DNA from 2 places in the Sphingomonas sp. SKA58 genome. Region 2 is predicted to be linked to the other one. Evidence: riboswitches for the same ligand, from Rfam matches in the RefSeq annotation. Region 2 holds a riboswitch; the other holds the start of a gene.
What was found. Region 2 has a riboswitch for cobalamin ahead of SKA58_RS06915 (TonB-dependent receptor plug domain-containing protein). Riboswitches for the same ligand answer to the same signal wherever they lie in the genome.
Positions count from the first base shown of each region.

Region 1: it holds a riboswitch for cobalamin, as region 2 does, so the genes downstream of both, SKA58_RS09140 (DUF1852 domain-containing protein) here and SKA58_RS06915 (TonB-dependent receptor plug domain-containing protein) in region 2, are expected to answer to the same signal.

Region 1 is NZ_CH959306.1:1,796,803-1,806,273, reverse strand. It holds gene SKA58_RS20050 (hypothetical protein) at 1-36, opposite strand, end outside; gene SKA58_RS09145 (short-chain fatty acyl-CoA regulator family protein) at 235-1,635, shown strand; gene SKA58_RS19850 (hypothetical protein) at 1,648-1,809, shown strand; cobalamin riboswitch at 1,963-2,184, shown strand; gene SKA58_RS09140 (DUF1852 domain-containing protein) at 2,498-3,484, shown strand; gene SKA58_RS09135 (methionine synthase) at 3,513-4,541, shown strand; partial or broken gene SKA58_RS19440 (bile acid:sodium symporter) at 4,986-5,288, shown strand; gene SKA58_RS09125 (acyl-CoA thioesterase) at 5,488-5,799, shown strand; gene acnD (Fe/S-dependent 2-methylisocitrate dehydratase AcnD) at 5,940-8,558, shown strand; gene prpF (2-methylaconitate cis-trans isomerase PrpF) at 8,558-9,471, shown strand, end outside.
Region 2 is NZ_CH959306.1:1,318,607-1,328,077, reverse strand. It holds gene SKA58_RS06955 (prepilin peptidase) at 1-81, shown strand, start outside; gene cobU (bifunctional adenosylcobinamide kinase/adenosylcobinamide-phosphate guanylyltransferase) at 115-627, opposite strand; gene cbiB (adenosylcobinamide-phosphate synthase CbiB) at 655-1,632, opposite strand; gene SKA58_RS06940 (aminotransferase class I/II-fold pyridoxal phosphate-dependent enzyme) at 1,586-2,563, opposite strand; gene SKA58_RS06935 (adenosylcobinamide-GDP ribazoletransferase) at 2,560-3,282, opposite strand; gene SKA58_RS06930 (histidine phosphatase family protein) at 3,279-3,848, opposite strand; gene cobT (nicotinate-nucleotide--dimethylbenzimidazole phosphoribosyltransferase) at 3,845-4,861, opposite strand; gene SKA58_RS06920 (DUF1636 domain-containing protein) at 4,858-5,259, opposite strand; gene SKA58_RS06915 (TonB-dependent receptor plug domain-containing protein) at 5,261-7,204, opposite strand; cobalamin riboswitch at 7,349-7,534, opposite strand; gene SKA58_RS06910 (ABC transporter ATP-binding protein) at 7,581-8,357, opposite strand; gene SKA58_RS06905 (FecCD family ABC transporter permease) at 8,351-9,355, opposite strand; gene SKA58_RS06900 (ABC transporter substrate-binding protein) at 9,397-9,471, shown strand, end outside.

The DNA of each region.
Region 1 (9,471 bases), 480 kb from region 2:
CGCTATGCCGGCATAATAGTTCAGCGAATATTTCACGCGCCGGATCGAACAGGTCGCCCGTGTAGCAGATTGCGCCCTCGGCGATCTTGCCCTTCATCATTGCTGCCTTGCCGTAGAATTCTTCATGGCTTCGCAACATCCGCATTATCTGTTACGCTAGAAATGTCTGAATGTGCGAAGATTTGCGGATGAAATGCTGCAAATTAGCAAAGTTTGCGAAGATTGGGCAGGAACATGCGGAAAGCCTTTATGGGGGTGCGGCTGCGGCGGCTGCGCGAGGAACGGAAGCTCAAGCAGGTCGACCTGGCCAATGCGCTCGGCATCTCGTCGAGCTATCTCAATCAGCTCGAACAGAACCAGCGGCCGTTGACAGTCCCAGTGCTGCTCAAGATCAACGCGGTCTTTGGCGTCGACGTCCAGCTCTTTTCAGAGGATGAGGAAGCGCGCCTCATCACCGAACTGCGTGACGCGCTGTCCGATAGCGCGGAGGCGATCTCGGTCGCGGAAATCCGCGAGCTGGCGACGAACATGCCCGCGGTGGGAAGGACGCTCATATCCCTGCACCGCCGTTATCGGGAGGCCGCCGAGCGCAGCGAAGCGATGGCTGCCCAGTTGGGAGACGATTGGATCAGCGGCGGTCCGGCACGGATGGCCTTCGAGCAAGTGCGCGACTTTTTCTATGCCCGGCACAATCATGTCAAGCCACTCGATGAAGCAGCGGAGCGAATTTATCGAGAGGCGGGTCTAGCGCCACACTCGGTCCACCCTGGACTCGTTGCTTGGCTGAAGGACCGCCACGATGTTCAGATTGTCTGGGGTGAGAGCGATACGGCTCAGCGCCGGTATGACCCCGCGACACGGACGTTGCACGTCTCGGCCCATCTACATCAGGGCCAACAGGCCTTCCAGATGGCGACCCAACTGGCATTTCTGGAACTGGGCAGCGTCATCGACCGGCTGGCCGATAACAGCCTACTGTCGGGCGACGAAGCGCGGAGACTGGCCAGGGTGGGTCTGGCCAACTATTTCGCGGGAGCACTCATCCTGCCCTATGGTGATTTCCTCGCCGCCGCCGAGGCCGAGGCCTATGATATCGAAAAGCTCGGGCGCCGGTTCGGAGTCGGCTTCGAGACGATCTGCCATCGGCTCTCGACGCTCCAACGCGCCGAGGCCCGTGGCATCCCCTTCTTCTTTGTGCGGGTCGATCGTGCCGGCAATATCTCCAAACGACAATCGGCAACCGATTTCCATTTCTCCCGTGTCGGCGGAAGCTGCCCACTGTGGAAGGTCTACGAGGCTTTCACGCAACCAGGCCGGGTCCTCCGTCAGATCGCGCAAATGCCTGACGGCCGTACTTACCTGTGGATTGCGCGAACGGTCAGCAGTGGCAACGCAGGCTTCGACGTGCCGGGCAAGACATTTGCGGTCGGACTGGGCTGCGACATTCGTCACGCCTCGCGGCTTATCTATTCGCGGGGACTGGATTTGGACGATCCAGCAGCGGCGACGCCGATCGGAGCTGGCTGCAAGGTCTGTGAACGTCCAGCGTGCCCGCAACGCGCCTTCCCTGCAATCGGGCGGGCGGTGGCGGTAGACGAGAATCGAAGCACCTTGGCCCCTTATCCCGCAGCCTGATTCGCAAGCTACATGATTGTTGAGACGGTGATGACAAGGCCCCTAATCCATCTCAAATGGCTGAACGCTCCGAACGCGATCCCCACCGGCTCGGTTTTGGCGGCCGAGCGCATTCTTGCCGATCACGCAATGCTGGCTCGCTGGCGGGAAGGCGACCGAATGGCCGAGGCCTGACCAGGAGATCGCCGCCGCCTCTAGGCTGGGGCCTCGGCCTTTCGAATTGAAAGGCGCTCCGTTTCCAACCGGAAATAGAGCGCTCAAGACTCCCCTCAGCAGAAGCATATAAAGAAATCTTTATATGTCGCTTGACAGCAGCCTCCCGATGCTGTTGAAGGAGCCTGTCGAGGTTCCCCGCTTCAGGCATGACGGCGGGGCTAAGACGGGAAGCCGGTGGTGCCCTTTGGGCAGAGTCCGGCGCTGCCCCCGCAACTGTAAGCGGCGAGTGGTGGCTCCATTTTGTGTCACTGAGCTTTTGCACGAGGCTCGGGAAGGCCGGAGCCATTGCGATGACCCGCAAGCCAGGAGACCTGCCTTCGACGGCATAACGTTCCTCGGACGGGGGTTCCTCCGGCGGATCGCGCTTGAAGCAGGCTCGTGGCATATCGCCATCCGGGCCTTCTACGTCCGGCGCGCTCTTCCTACGACCCTACCGCCCGGCAAAGCAGGTGATCGGTCGATGTCTTCAATCCTGTTTCGCTCCGTCGTCTTTCGACGAATGCGCCTGCGCGCCGTGCTGATCCTCGGCTGACGCGGCGCGCGCCCCAATCCCACACAATTCCAGAACCATGACGGACCGGTCGACGCGCTGGCCCGAAGGAGACCTCGCATGCCTGTGACTAGCGTGAAATTAGGACATTACGCCATGGCGCACCAAGACTTTGAGTTCAGCATCAGCCGTATCGCTTTCGACGAGAATTATCGTCCTGCCGAGAATACGCGCATTACGACCAACTTTGCCAACTTGGCGAGGGGGGAGAGCCGCCGGGAGAATTTGCGCAATACGTTGCGGATGATCGACAATCGATTCAACTCCCTGGCGCATTGGGACAACCCCAAAGGCGACCGATATGCGGTCGAGCTTGAGATCATTACCGCCGAAATGCGCATCGATTCAGAAGACAGCGACACCGTCTTCCCTCTGATCGAAATCCTTCAGACGACGATTATCGATAGCAAAACGGGCGAACGCATCGCCGGCATGGTGGGCAACAATTTCTCCTCTTATGTGCGAGACTATGATTTTAGCGTCGTTCTGCCGGCGTATATGCAGAGCCACCCCGATGCGGGCGCTCCGAACGATTTTGGTGACCTGCATGGAAAGCTGTTCAAGCATTTCCTGAATTCGCGCGCCTATCGCGACAATTTCGGCAAGCCGCCGGTCATATGCCTGAGCGTATCGAGCAAGGAGGTCTATCACCGGACCGCGAACGAGCACCCCATTTTAGGGATCGAGTATCGCAACGACAAATTCTCCGCGACCGACGAGTATTTCGCCAAGATGGGCATGAAGGTCCGCTACTTCATGCCGCCGAACAGCGTGGCACCCTATGCTTTCTATCATATGGGCGAACTGCTCGGCGATTACTCCAGTCTCGAGTTGGTCAGCACGATCAGCGTGATGGAGACCTTCCAGAAAATCTATCGGCCCGAGATTTACAACGCCAATTCCGCGGCGGCTGAGCATTATCAGCCTAGCTTGAAGTATCAGGACTATTCGCTCACCCGCATTGTCTATGACCGGGAGGAACGGAGCAGGCTGGCTGTCGAACAGGGGAAGTTCGCCGAGGAGTGCTTCATCAAGCCCCATCGGGCCGTGCTTGAGCAATGGTCCGCCGCTTTCGCCCTTTGATCATTCGAGAATATAAGGTCACCAATCCATGAGAATATTGTTGCCCACGTCCACCGCTGGCAGCTTGCCAAAGCCGTCCTGGCTTGCCCAGCCTGAGATACTTTGGTCGCCCTGGAAGCTGGAGGGCGAGGAACTGGTTGGGGGCAAGCAGGATGCCTTGCGCCTGGCCGTGGAAGATCAGCGCCAGGCGGGCATCACCATCGTCGGCGATGGCGAGCAGACGCGCCAGCACTTCGTCACGACGTTTGTCGAACATCTCAGCGGCGTTGATTTTGAAAAGCGCGAAACCGTCAGAATCCGCAATCGCTATGATGCAAGCGTGCCGACGGTCGTTGGCGCTGTCTCCCGTCCCAATCCGGTTTTCGTCGAGGACGCGAAGTTTCTGCGAGCACAAACCGATCAGCCGATCAAATGGACGCTGCCTGGCCCCATGACGATGATCGATACGCTCTACGACGCCCACTATAAAAGCCGCGAAAAGCTGGCATGGGAGTTCGCCAAGATCCTCAATCAGGAAGCGAGGGAGTTGGAGGCTGCGGGCGTCGACATCATCCAGTTTGACGAGCCGGCGTTCAATGTCTTCTTTGACGAGGCAAACGACTGGGGAATCGCTACTCTGGAGAAGGCGGCCGAGGGGCTAAAGTGCGAAACGGCGGTCCACATCTGCTATGGCTATGGCATCAAGGCCAATACCGACTGGAAGAAGACCCTGGGATCGGAATGGCGGCAGTATGAGAAAACCTTCCCCAATCTACAGAAGTCCAGGATCGATATCATCTCGCTGGAATGCCATCATTCCCATGTTCCGATGGATCTCATCGAACTCATCAGGGGCAAAAAGGTGATGATCGGTGCCATCGACGTGGCGACGGATACTGTCGAGACGCCGGAAGAAGTGGCCGACACCCTCAGGAAGGCACTGCAATTCGTGGATGCCGACAAGCTCTACCCCAGCACCAATTGCGGCATGGCGCCACTGTCCCGTCGTGTGGCGAGGGGCAAGCTCGATGCTCTGGGCGCAGGCGCGGAAATCGTCCGACAAGAACTCGCTGCCTGAGACGCTGTTGGAGACGTCGCTGGCGTTTGGCGACAAGCCCTGAACCCCATCCGTTTCGATCAATGTCAGCACGTCGTGATCCAGCCATATTGTGAAAGGACAGGCTGGATCGCGACGTAGGCTGGCCGCTTCCCTTTCCGGAGAACGCTGAATGCCTCGATCGTACACGCCGGTGATCAATTGCCCGGACCATCCCGGCATTGTTCATCATGTCAGCGGTCTCATTTTGAGCATAGCGGCAATATTGTGGAATCGCGCCAGTTTGAAGACAGGGAAACAGGGCGCTTCTTCCTCCGCACCGTCTTCGAAAGCGATTGCGAACGATCGGTGATGGCAGACGGGGTTGCAAAACTCGATGATGAATTTGCCATGGACTGGAAGCTGGTGCCAACCGGTCAGTCCGTCAAAGTCCTGATCCTGGTGTCCAAGTTCGATCATTGCGCTGATCTGCTCATAATAGCGCTTTTGTCAGGCCTGCTGTTGACGGTCGTCCTTTCCTTCAGCCACTTTCTTGGGCGCTGGCTGGGCTTCAATTGAGAAGACCGGATCGTCCTTCAGTTCTGCGGGTCCAAGAAGAGTCTCGCCTCCGGCGTGCCCATGGCCGGCGTCCTGTTCGCCACGTCGCAGGTGGGCGGCATCATCCTTCCGCTCATGTTCTTTCACCAGATCCAGCTCATGGTCTGCGCGGTCCTGGCACGGCGCTACGCCGACCAACAGTTTAGCGCCGTCGCATCACAGGCGGCGTAGGATTTCGCAATCTTCGCGACTTCGCTGAATCGCCCCCAGCAGGGTTCGCCAATTCAGCTATGGTCATCGGCTAGGGGCTGTGATTTCACGCGCTCTTGCTGAAGGAACCCTGGGAATGACAGAGTTGGAAACACATCCCGCCGCGTCGGAGACGCGATTGTGCGAAATGGTCTTTCCCAAGTAGGCCAATCGCTATGGCATGCTCTTTGGGGGCACGGCGCTGAGCCTCATGGGCGAGGCTGCCTTCATCGCGGCAAGCCATCATGCACGCGCTGCCGTGGTCATGGCGCGGTCCGAGCAAATCGCGTTTCACCATCCCGTCTCGGTCGGCCAACTCGTAGAGCTGCACGCCTATGTCACGCGGGATGGGCGTTCCTCGATGACCGTCGAGGTTGAGATGATCAGCGAAACCCTTTCGACCGGTTATCGCAGCCAAGCGGTGAAGGGCCAGTTTGAAATGGTTTCGGTCGACGAGCACGGCAAACCCAAGCCCTATCGCCCGCAAACTTAGAACGTCCGGGAAATTTGCAAAGTTCGCCGATTTGCAGCTTTTCCTTCGCAAATCTTCGCCTTTTCAGAGGTGTCGGCTCCCTCGCGCGTGCGGGTAAGGATTTTCGACTCTGAAAAATTGCCCTGTAGAGATTTGCGCCGATGAATGATGCTTTTTGCCAGCCGCTTCCCGGCACCGACCTCACCTATTTCGATGCGCGCGCAGCGATCGATGCCATCCGACCTGGTGCTTACGACAAGCTCCCCTATGTGTCGCGGGTTCTTGCCGAGCAGCTCGTCAGGCGCTGCGATACGGCGCTGTTGCCCGAAGCGCTGCGGCAAATTGCAGAAAGCAAGCGCACGCTCGATTTCCCTTGGTATCCTGCGCGCGTCGTTTGTCATGACATTCTGGGGCAAACGGCACTCGTCGATCTCGCGGGCCTGCGCGACGCCATAGCCGATGAAGGCGGCGATCCAGCCAAGGTGAACCCCGTTGTTCCAACCCAGCTCATCGTAGACCATAGCCTGGCCGTCGAATTTGGCGGCTTCGATCGGCAAGCGTTCGAGAAGAACCGCGCGGTGGAGGATCGCCGCAACGAAGATCGCTTTCACTTCATCGAGTGGACCAAGAAGGCGTTCGAGAATGTGGACGTCATCCCGGCGGGCAACGGGATCATGCACCAGATCAATCTGGAGAAGATGTCGCCCGTTGTGCAGGTCCGCGACGGTGTCGCCTTCCCGGACACCTGCGTTGGCACCGATAGCCATACGCCGCACGTCGATGCGCTCGGCGTTATCGCGATCGGCGTCGGAGGGCTGGAGGCCGAGACCGTCATGCTCGGCCGCGCCTCGATGATGCGGTTGCCCGACATCGTCGGCGTAAAACTGACCGGCCAGCGCCAGCCCGGCATCACCGCGACCGACATCGTTCTCGGCATCACTGAGTTCCTGCGCAAGGCACGTGTGGTCGGCGCCTGGGTCGAGTTCTTCGGAGAGGGTGCGGACAGCCTCACCATTGGCGACCGCGCGACCATCTCGAACATGTGCCCGGAATATGGCGCGACCGCCGCCATGTTCTATATCGACAGCCAAACCATCGACTATCTGCGCCTCACAGGGCGTGAGCCGGAACAGGTCGCGCTGGTCGAGACCTACGCGAAGCACACCGGGCTCTGGGCCGATGCGCTCAAGACTGCCGAATATAAGCGCGTTCTGGAGTTCGACCTGTCGAGCGTCGTGCGCAACATGGCCGGCCCGTCCAACCCGCACAAGCGCCTGCCGACCTCTGCGCTCGCGGAGCGCGAGATCGCCGTCAATCTCGACAAGGCGGTCGCTGAGGAAAAGCAGGGCCTGCTTCCCGATGGCGCGGTCATCATCGCAGCGATCACGAGTTGCACCAACACCTCCAACCCGCGCAATGTCGTCGCCGCCGGTCTGCTCGCTAAGAAAGCGAACGCGCTGGGCCTCGTCCGCAAGCCCTGGGTGAAGACCAGCTTCGCGCCCGGCTCCAAGGTGGCGCGGCTTTACCTGAAGGATTCGAAGCTGCTACCCGAGCTGGAGAAGCTCGGCTTCGGCATCGTCGCCTATGCCTGCACGACCTGCAACGGCATGTCCGGCGCTCTCGATCCAGCGATTCAGGACGAGATCATCGAGCGCGACCTCTACGCCGCCGCCGTGCTGTCAGGGAACCGCAATTTCGACGGTCGCATCCACCCCTATGCAAAGCAGGCCTTCCTCGCCTCGCCGCCGCTGGTGGTCGCCTATGCGATCGCGGGCACGGTGCGTTTTGACATCGAGCAGGACGTGTTGGGGCTCGTGGATGGCAGGGAGATCCGTCTCAAGGACCTGTGGCCGAGCGATGAAGAGATTGATGCGATCGTCGCAGCGTCCGTGAAGCCGGAGCAGTTCCGGGAAATCTACGAGCCGATGTTCGCCGCCCGCGACACCGGCAAGGCCGATCCCCTTTACGACTGGCGACCGCAATCGACCTACATTCGTCGGCCGCCCTATTGGGACACCGAGGGCGTGGGCGCGCTCGCCGCCAATCCGCGCAGCCTCAAGGGCATGCGTCCACTCGCTATCCTGCCGGACAACATCACGACCGACCACCTCTCCCCGTCGAACGCCATCCTCGCCAGCTCGGCAGCGGGCGAGTACCTCACGAAAATGGGCGTGCCGGAAGAGGATTATAACAGCTACGCCACGCATCGCGGCGACCATCTCACCGCCATGCGTGCGACCTTCGCCAATCCACAGCTTATCAATGAGATGGCCGTGGTCGACGGCGCGGTGAAGAGAGGTTCGCTCGCGCGCGTCGAACCCGACGGCAAGGTCATGCGCATGTGGGAGGCGATCGAGACCTATCTCGACCGCCGACAGCCGCTGATCATCATCGCCGGCGCCGATTATGGCCAAGGATCGTCGCGTGACTGGGCGGCGAAGGGCGTGCGCCTCGCGGGGGTCGAGGCGATCGTGGCGGAAGGGTTCGAGCGCATCCACCGGACCAACCTCATCGGCATGGGCGTGCTGCCGCTCGAGTTCGAACCGGGCACCACGCGCCTGACCCTGGGCCTGGATGGGACCGAGACTTTCGATGTGCTGGGCGACCGCCAACCGGGTGCGACGCTCAACCTTCACATTCACCGCCGCGACGGCCAGAAAATCAGCACAGCCGTCAGGTGCCGCCTCGACACCGCCGAGGAGGTCTCGATCTATGAGGCCGGCGGGGTTCTCCAGCGCTTCGCCAAGGATTTCCTGGCTTCCGAAAAAGGCGTTGCGTGATGTCGCCTATTAAGTCTGGCCTGCCGCAAATCCGCATCCCCGCCACTTATATGCGGGGTGGGACGAGCAAGGGTGTCTTCTTCCGCCTCGAAGACATGCCCGAACCGACGCGGGTCCCCGGCATCGCACGCGACAAGCTGTTCCAGCGGGTGATCGGCAGCCCCGATCCTTATGCCGCGCATATCGACGGTATGGGCGGCGCAACTTCGAGCACCAGCAAATGCGTCATTGTCTCCCCCAGCACGCAGCCCGGTCATGATGTCGACTATCTCTACGGCCAGATCGCGATCGATACCGACTTCGTCGATTGGTCGAGCAATTGCGGCAATCTTTCGACCGCTGCGGGAGCCTTTGCCATCCACGCCGGCTATGTCGATCCGGCGCGGGCCGAACAGGGTATCGTCACGGTTCGCATCTGGCAGGCCAATATTGGCAAGACGATCATCACGTATGTCCCGGTGACCGACGGCCCAAATGGCCTAGAGGTTCAGGAAACCGGCGATTTCGAACTGGATGGCGTGACTTTTCCCGCCGCCGAAATCGTCCTTGAATTTCTCGACCCGGCTGAGGACGGCGACGAGGGCAGATCCACGTTCCCGACCGGCAACCTCATCGACGAACTCGATGTGCCGGAAGACGTGGTTCCTGGCGGCAAGATCGAGGCGACGCTGATAAACGCGGGCATCCCCGCTATTTTCGTCAACGCGGCAGACATCGGCTATGCTGGCACGGAGCTGCGAGAGGCGATCAATGGCGATCAGGCCGCCCTGCGGCGGTTCGAGGCCTTGCGCATCGCCGGCGGGCTCAAGATGGGTCTGTTCAAGGCGCCCGAAGATGCCGCGAGAAGCCTGCGCGCGCCGTGTATTGCCTTCGTCGCGCCCGCCACCAGCTACACGTCCTCGAGCGGCAAGAC
Region 2 (9,471 bases):
GCCGCGCGAGCGCCGCTCGGCACATTTCTGGCTATCGCCGCCGTGCCGGGCTGGATGCTGACAATCTACCTGATGCCATGATCGGATACAGGCTGCGGAAGGCCGGCGGTGCACTCATTTCAAGCAGAGGGGAAGGCCCGCGACGATGAGCGTCACTTCGTCGCAGATGGTCGCCATAGCCTGGTTCAAACGACCGGCATGGTCGCGAAATCGCCTGGCAAGCGCATTGTCGGGAACGATGCCCCAGCCCACCTCATTAGCGACCAGAATGATCGCGCCGTCAAAGCGATCCATGGCTTGCGTGAGGCTCGACATCTCGGCCTCGATCGGCCTGTCAGCCAGCACGAGGTTGGACAGCCAGAGCGTCAGGCAATCGACGAGCACGACCTTGCCTTGGCCGGACAGGGCGTCGATCGTTGGGGCAAGGGCGAGCGGTGCTTCGATGCAGTCCCAGCGCGCGTCCCGGTCGGCGCGATGACGGGCGATGCGTGCATGCATTTCATCATCGAACGCTTGGGCAGTGGCGATGAAAACCGGCGCGCCAACCGCTGCTTCGGCGCGCTGCTGTGCGTAGCGGCTTTTGCCTGAACGTGCGCCGCCCAGGCACAGGAGACGGTGACGGGTCATAGCGTACGGTTGGTTCCTGGTTGCAGATCAGAGCGCCCAGATTGTCAGGGCGGTGACCACCCATAACAGGAAGCAGGCGCGGATATAGAGGCGCAGCGCATGATCGAGGTCGATGGCGCCCGCCGATCGCCCCTCCGCGTTGATCCATGGCTTGTCGTGCTGGACGCTATCATAGGCGACGGGACCCGCCAGCCGAACGTCCAATATGCCGGCCATCGCCGCTTCGGGCCAGCCGGCATTGGGTGAAGCATGCTTGCCCGCGTCGCGCCATGCCGTGCGCCAGCCGCCTCCGCCTGCCATGCACAGCAGCAGCGCGGAAAGGCGCGCAGGGATAAGGTTCGCCACATCGTCCAGCCGCGCCGCCGACCAGCCGAACGCGCGCCATCGCTCTTCCTTATGCCCGATCAGGCTATCCGCAGTATTGATAGCCTTATAGGTCCAAACGCCCGGAAGGCCCAGCAGCAGCAGCCAGAAAAGTGGCGCGACGACCCCGTCGCAAAGGCTTTCCGCCAGGCTTTCGATGGCGGCGCGGGAAATGCCGGCCTCATCCAACGCGCCGGTGTCTCTACCGACGATCGCGCTCACGGCCTGCCGCGCCGCGGGCAGGTCCCTGGAATGGAGGGCGGCGGCGACCGGGCGAACATGCTGGAACAGACTGCGTTGCGCGAGCGCAGGCCATGCCAGGATACCAAGGCCGATCCACGCGAAGTCGGCCATCAGATACTCGATCATCAGCGTCAATGCGACCGTGACGCCGATCACCACGCCGAGCAGCAGGACCAGGGTCGCAAGCCCCAATGCGCGGCGCGCGCTAAAAGTGAAGGATGGCCGGTTCCACCGTCGTTCGCAGCCGTCGATCGCGCGCGCAAACAGGCCGATCGGATGGCCGATGCCGCGATAGAGGCGATCGGGCCAACCCACAGCCGCATCAACAATCAAGGCGATCATCGCGCACGGTTCAACCATGACGCAATGCCTGGTCCAGCCGGTCGAACGATGCTGCATCACGCGGCAATCCTATGCGGAGCCAATGGCGGCGATCAGCAAAGGGGCGCGTCAATATCGCCTGCCGGGCAAGTTGGTCGAACAGCGCATGGGCGTCATCGACCTCGATCAGGCGAAACAGCGGGCAGGCGCCGATCGGGGAATATCCGTGGTCGGTCAACAGGGCGCCGAGTGTGGCAGCGGCGTCGAACAGACCCAGCCGCGTCCGCGCAATCCATGCATGATCCTGGTAGGCTGCGGTCCCGATCGCCAGCGCGGCGGCTGACAGGGGCCAGGCCCCCAGCAGGCTGCGCAACGGGTCGATGATGATCCGTGGGCCAAGGACGAAGCCGAGGCGAACGCCGGCCAATCCGAAAAATTTGCCGAAGGACCGGAAGATGACCAGCCGCGCCGCGTCGCGCACGTCGCTTGCCAGGCTGATGCGGGGATCGACGTCAGCAAAGGCTTCGTCGATCAGCAGCCAGCCGGTATCGGATCGTTTCCTGAGCAGGCCATCCATCTCGGCGGGCGCGATCGTCCGACCATCCGGGTTGTTGGGGTTGGCCAATATCAGCGTGGTTGATGTCCCGCTCGCATCATGCGCTGCTATGGGAATGCTGCCGGCGATCATTTCGGCATGGGTGCGATAGCCGGGTTCGACATGATGGGCCGGGCCGCCGAGCATCCGGCCTACCAGCCGCATCCCGATTTCGGTGCCGGGAACGGCGCAGACATGGACGGGCGCGACGCCGAAATAGGCTGCGGCGACGCGCTCCAGTTCCTTGAGGGCCGACATTTCGGGCAGGCGTGCCCAATCGAAAGAATCTGGTGCCGCGCCGGGCCATGGATCGGGATTGATGCCGGTGGACAGGTCCATCCACGGCGCATCACCGCCAAATGCCCGCTTGGCCGCTTCCAAAGCGCCGCCGTGCCAGACAAAGGGGCTGCTCATGTCAGGGCGCTGGCGATGGCCGCGGCCAGCAGCAGGGCTGTCTCGGTGAGTTCGATGCCAGCGCCATGGCCATCGCCTGAAATGCCCCCGATGCGCCGCCTGATCCACAGCCCCCAGACCAGCGTCGCAAATGGAAGGAGCGACAGCGAAAGCGACAGCATCACCGTGGTTGCGATCAGGACCAAAGCCCAGACGATCAGGTCGATCGTCCGCACGGCATGACGAAAGCGCGATCCCAGCCCTTCATGGAGCGGCGGCAACCAGCGCGCCCAGCAAAGCGGTGCGATACGGGCGGCAAAGGGAATGGGGGTCAGGGCGAACAGCGCGTCCGTCATGATAAGATGATGGAGCAGGACCAGCTTTGCGATCAGCTGCATCATGATCGCAACGATGGCGAAACTGCCGGCATGCGGATCGCGCAGCACTGCCAGAATGTCATCCTTGCCCTTGTGCGCCGCACCGGCCGCGTCGGCAATATCGCCCAGCCCGTCGAGATGCAGCGCGCCGGTGATCCACGTCCAGACGGCCAGCGCCGCCAATGCCCCAATCCATTCGCCTATCATTGTCCCGGCCCAGGCCGCCGCCGTGACCAGCAGGCCAATCACGATCCCGACAGCAGGGAACCATCGGATCGAGGCGGCAAAGTCATCGGCCTGCGGGGCGACGGCGGGCAAGGGAAGGCGCGTGAGAAACTGAAAGGCGAGGATGAGGCGCCTCATCGCCCCAGACCGGTCAACTGGGCTGATGGCTGTTCGCCGGGCCAGACCTGAAACGACAGCAACGCGCCATAAGGCAGATCGAACGACCAGAGTTGGCTCATATCGAACCCGCATAGCAGATGGAGGGCCGCGCGCATTGGCCCACCATGCGTTAGGATGAGGGTAGGCCGTGGCGTGAGGCCTGACAGCGCGGCGGAAATGCGATCGACCAGATCGGACCAGCGCTCCCCCCCGGGGGGCGGACTTGTGTCCGGATCTGCCCAGAACCGGCCCAACGCCTCGGCATCGAGGTCGGCGGCGGCGCGTCCGTCCCAATCTCCAAAATCCAGTTCACGCCAGCGTGGGTCCAGCGCCGGGGTCATATCCTGCTCCGCGCCAATGGCTTCAGCGGGAAGGCGGCATCGCTCCAGGTGCGAAGCGATCAACTGATCGACGTCCAGGCCCCGCGCCTGACGCAGGCACTGGTCGATCCCTTCCGGCGTCGGCGCCATATCTGTACGGCCAAGCATCAGGCCCGGCTGAACCGGCTCGCCGTGGCGAAGAAGGTGCAGGCGATAACAACTCATTGCCTATCCGAAACGAACGCTTCGGCGAAGGTCGCCATCTCGGCATGGGCGGCAAGCGCGGACCGGACGATATGGGTCGCCACCACCGCACCGCTGCCTTCGCCCAGACGCATGCCAAGGGACAGCAGGGGATCGAGCCCCAGCCGGTCGAGAAGTCGGGCGTGCCCCGGTTCGGCCGAACAATGGCCCGCGATGCAATGATCGGTAATGGCTGGATTATCGACCGCCAAAGGGGCAAGCGCTGCGCAACAGATAAACCCATCGAGGATGACGGGCACGCCAAGTTGGCGCGCGCGCAGCATCGCGCCGGCCATGGCGGCGATTTCCCGGCCACCGACGTGGCGCAAAGTTTCAAAGGCGGAAGGCGGCGCTGTACGATGCAAAGCTAGCGCGCGATCGATGACCGCGATCTTGCGCTGGACGCCTGCGTCATCCACCCCGGTGCCTGGGCCGGTCCATGCCGCAGCGGCCTCACCAAAACTGCGCGCGCACAGGGCAGCTGCGGCCGTCGAATTGCCGATGCCCATTTCGCCGAGCACGATCATGTCGAGATTGGCCTCCACTTGAGCCGCGCCGATACTGAGCGCGGACAGGCATTCGTCGACGGACATGGCCGGCGCCAGCGAGAAATCCTGCGTCGGCCGGTAAAGATCAATGGGCACGACATGAAGAGCAAGACCGGCCGCGCGGGTCAAGGCGTTGATGGCCGCGCCGCCGCTTTCAAAATTGCTCACCATCTGGGCGGTGACGCTGGCGGGAAAGGCACTGACCCCCTGTGCGGTGACGCCATGATTGCCGGCAAAGACGACGGCGCGGGCGGTGTCGATAAGGGGCCGTTCCCGTTTCTGCCAGCCCGCGAAGAAGACCGCGATCTCCTCCAGCCGGCCGAGCGATCCCGCCGGTTTCGTCAGTTCCGCTTGCCGGGCACGCGCCGCTGCCTGCGCTTTTGGATCGGGGGCGGGCAAATCGGCAAGGGCGTGCTCGAATGCTGTGATGGTGGGAAAGCCGGTCATGTCGCTACATATCCTGCCGGAGGAACGCGCACCAGGAAATGGCCCTTCACACCTTGCGGCCACAGGGCGTAGGGCACCTGTCCTTCGGCGCTGGCCGCATGGTTCAGCGCATAATCCAGGATCGCGCGCGCCGCGTCCTCATCGGGCTCGAACCGACCCAGAACATAGCCCATCTTGCCGGGCGCGCGCAGATGGACCGTGCAGCCATCACCGCAGGCAAACAGGCAGGGCATCGACTGAATGGCGATGTCCCGATAGGCCGGATCGCTCGCCTGCACCCGATCCAGCGCCGCGACGAGCCGCGCGCCATCGCGCGGCTCGCCCGACGCCGGGCTGCCGGGGCGGCGGCAACTGCTGCACGCCACCACGGCTGGACCGGGATCGACCGGGGTCAGCATGTCAGAAACGACCTCTGATCCCGGCATAGATGCTGCGGCCCAGAGTGCCGTAGCGATACGCCGTCATATACTGTTCGTCGAAGACATTCTCCGCCCGCGCGAACAGCCGGAGGCTGTCGCTCAGCCGATATTCCGCCCGCAGGTCGACCAGCGTATAATCGTCGAGCCGCGTAGCGTTGGAGGCGTTGTCATAGCTTTTGCCCGCCCAGCGCACCGCAGAGCCCAGCGTCAGACCAAAGGCGAAGTCATAGGATAGGGACGCATTGGCCAGATGGCGCGGGCGACGAGGCAGCCAGTTGCCTTCATTGGCGGTGCCGGCGGAGCGATCCTCCGCCACGGTCCAACTATAATTGCCATCCAGCGTCAATCCGCCGAGGCGAAACGCCGTATCCGCTTCGACGCCATGCGCTTCTGCACGCGCCACGTTCAGATAATAGCCCCAGCGCGGCGTGTCGGTGCCGGGCACGACACAAAGCGGATCGGTGGTGCCGACGTCGCAGCCATTATAGATGATCTGCCCGGTCGTGGTCCGCTCGAAATAGGTCGCGCCAATCATCAGCATGTCCCCGAAGAACGCCTGCTGCGCGCCCGCTTCCCAACCATGAGCACGTTCAGGGTCGAGGTTCACATTCCCATATTCGCTGAACAGCTGGTAGAGGGACGGGGCCTTGAACCCTTCACCATAGCTGGCGCGCAGCGTTGTCCCGCCGGGCAGGGTCCAGATGCCGCCCGCCGAAAAAAGCGTGCGTCCGCCATAGCGATTATGATCGTCATGGCGCACGCCGCCATTGATGGTGAGGCCATCGAGCGGGCGGACGGTCAGTTGGCCATAGACGCTGGTTATTTCCGCCTTGCCCGTGACAAAGTCGGGGAGCGGATCGGCCAGGGAGCCGGACGGCGACCGGCTTTTGAAGCGCGACCGCTCATTTTCCACGCCGAAGGTGGCGGAGATGCGATCGGACAGGTCGAAGATGCCCTGATATTCGAACCGGCGGTTCTTGCCGGCCGCCTCGAAGCTCAGGGGCCGTTCAAGTTCCGGGCTGTAGCTGTCGCGATCAGTGTCGGTATAATTATAGGCAATGCGGTTGCGCAGCCGCCCGTCAAGCAGAGCGAAATTGAGGCCGGCATAGCCGACAAACTCGCGATTATGGCTGTAATCGGGCGCGTCGCCGCTGAACCCGTCAATCTCCACCCGGCCTGTCGAATAATAGCCGCGCAGGTCTATGCTGGCGTTGGCGCCCAGCACCAGTTCCGCCCGACCGGCGACATTGCGGTTGGTGTAGCCATCCCGCTCGCCGCCGCCAAAGGCCGGCGCGATAGCCGAGATACCTTCGGTGGTGAAGGACTGGCCACCGATCCGCCAGCTGAGCGGACCGGACACGCCGCCCAGTGCGGCGCGGGCGCTGACGGTATCGCGCGATCCCGCTTCGATGTCGAAGCTGCCCTCGATCGGGGCCTGTGGACTGGCGGTGACGATGTTGACCACGCCGCCGATCGCCTGGCTGCCCCAAAGCGTCGATTGCGGGCCGCGCAGGACCTCGATCCGCTGCGCATCGCCGATCAGCAGATTGGCGAAATTATAGCCGCCGCCGGTCGAGGACGGATCATTGAGCTTCACCCCATCGATGACAACGACGGTCTGTTCGGATTCCGCGCCGCGAATGCGCAGCGAGGTGGCGGTGCCATAGCCACCATTGCGCGACATGCTGATGCCGGGCGTGCGCAACAGCAATTCGGTAGCGCCGATATCCTGCGCCCGGTCAATCGTGGCCTTGTCGAGCACCGTGATTGAAGCGGACACCCGATCAAGTGGCGTGGGCGTCCGGGTGGCGGTGACGACGATACCACTATCGTCAAACATTTCCTCAGGCGCCTGCGCCAGAGCTGGAAAGGCGATGGACAATGCGACGAAAGCAACGGAATTCTTGAGCAACAGGCTCTGCATGGTAACCCCCTTTGACACGAGCCGCGCGCATGCGGGCCATGCCGTCCCTTGCAAAAAGGACAAACGACATCGCCCGCGCAAAGCGCGACGCTTCCTGTCGTCATGCGGGTTTACCCCCGTCCGCCCGGCTCACCCTGTCCGCGCGAAAGACGACGGCGACGGGCAGGTCTCCTGGCTTGCGGGTCAACGCCGGTCGGTCGCCTTCTCGGAAGCTGCGCTTCCAATGGCATATGGCCGATGACTCACCGCATACAGTTGCAGGGGCAGCCGGATGTTATCCGTTCCCATTTTCATCCCCGTCGCCGGGGAACCTGTCGCAGCGCGGCCGTTACATCGGATGGTGGCAAGCCGTCAATCGTTTCGCGAGAGCAAAATTCTACAGGTGACGCCGGCCCATGGGGATGATGCTGGGCCAGGCGCCTTCCATGTCCACCCGCGCGTCTATGCCATAGACCATGGCCAGGTGATCCGGCGTCAGCACCTGCTGAGGACTGCCGTCAGCGATCAGACGTCCCTCATCGATCAGGATCAGCCGATCACAATAGCGCGCCGCCATGGTGAGGTCGTGCAGCACCGCGATGACCAAAGCCCCCTGACGGGCCTGATCGCGCAGCAGGTCCATGACGTCGATCTGGTGCCCCGGATCAAGGCTGGCTAGCGGTTCATCCGCGATCAGGGCCGGGGCTTCGACGGCGAGCGCACGCGCCAGCATCACCCGGGCGCGCTCCCCCCCGGACAATTGCGTGGCGATGCGGTGCCGAAGGTCGGCAACATCGGCACGGCGCATCGCGGTCTCGATCGCGGCGGCGTCCGCATCGCCAAGGCGCGACATGGGACCGAGATGCGGCAGCCGGCCAAGGCCCACCAGCCGTTCGACGGTAAGGGGCCAATGCAATGTCTGTCCCTGCGGCAGATAGGCGATCTGCCTGGCGAGGTCCGGCCGCCGAAGCGTGCTCACCGTCCGGCCGTCCAGCGCGATTTCTCCGCGGGAGGGGACCAGCGCCATGATCGCGCGCGCCAGTGTCGATTTGCCGGCGCCGTTGGGGCCGACGACGCCGACCAGCATTCCAGCTGTCAGGGAGGCGTCGATATCCCGCAGCACCGTGCGACGGCCAAGCGTCACGCCGACGCCTCTCAGCGTGAGCATCACCATAGCCGCCGCTCCCGCAAAAGGTGGAGAAGAAAGATGGGGATGCCCAGGAACGCCGTGACGACGCCCAGCTTCAATTCGCTGGTCGTCGGGATCAGGCGCACGGCGATGTCGGACAGGGTCAGCAATGCCGCCCCTCCCAATGCCGAGGGCAGCAGGATAGCCGAAGGGCTGCGATCGGTCAGCGGCCTTATGAGGTGCGGGACGATAAGGCCGATGAAGCCGATCGTTCCCGATACCGCCACCGCGCCACCCACGCCGATGGCGGTGCCCAGCATCAGCCGCAGGCGTGTGCGGCGAAGGTCGACCCCCAGCGCAATGGCGCCGTCTTCGCCCAACGTCAGCGCATCGAGTGCGCGCCCATCCCATATCAGCAGGGCAATGCCGATGGCGATGCAAGGCAGGGCGATCCAGAGATGGTCGAAGGACCGGTTCTCCAGGCTGCCGAGCAACCAGGTCATGATCTCCATGGCGGCGAAGGGATTGGGGGACAGGTTAAGCGCCAGGCTGATGCCCGCCTGCGCCAGGGTGGCGACGGCTATCCCTGCCAGGATGAGGGTCAGCGAACTTTCCGACCGCCCCGCCAGAAAGAAGAGCAGGATCAGCGAGAGACAGGCGGAGCCGATCGCCATTGCCGGCAGCATCAGCGCGTGAAGCTGTGCGAAACCGAAATACAGCGCGCCGACCGCCCCCAGGGCCGCCGCGCTCGACGTGCCCAGCACCGATGGTTCAGCCAGCGGGTTGCGGAGGAAGCCCTGGAGCGAAGCGCCCGAGAGGCCCAGCATCGCGCCGACCGCTAGGCCCAGCAGCGTGCGCGGGATGCGCAGGTCGAACAGGATCGTGCGGGTGACGCTATCGCCTTGTCCGGCCAGTGCCGCGAGGATGCGGTGCAGCGACAGCGGGACAGCGCCCAGCAACAGGGACCCGAAGGCCGCACCGGCCATCAACAGGGTCAGCCCGCCCAGCAGGAGCATGCGGCCCCGTAGATTATGGATCATCATTACCATTGGCCGGCCGTGATGTGACGACTATGGCACTTGGCATGATGCACAAGGCTCTTATTCCGGTTTCCGTCCTCTGCCTGCTCGCGACCGCCGCTGGCTCCGCCATTTGGGCG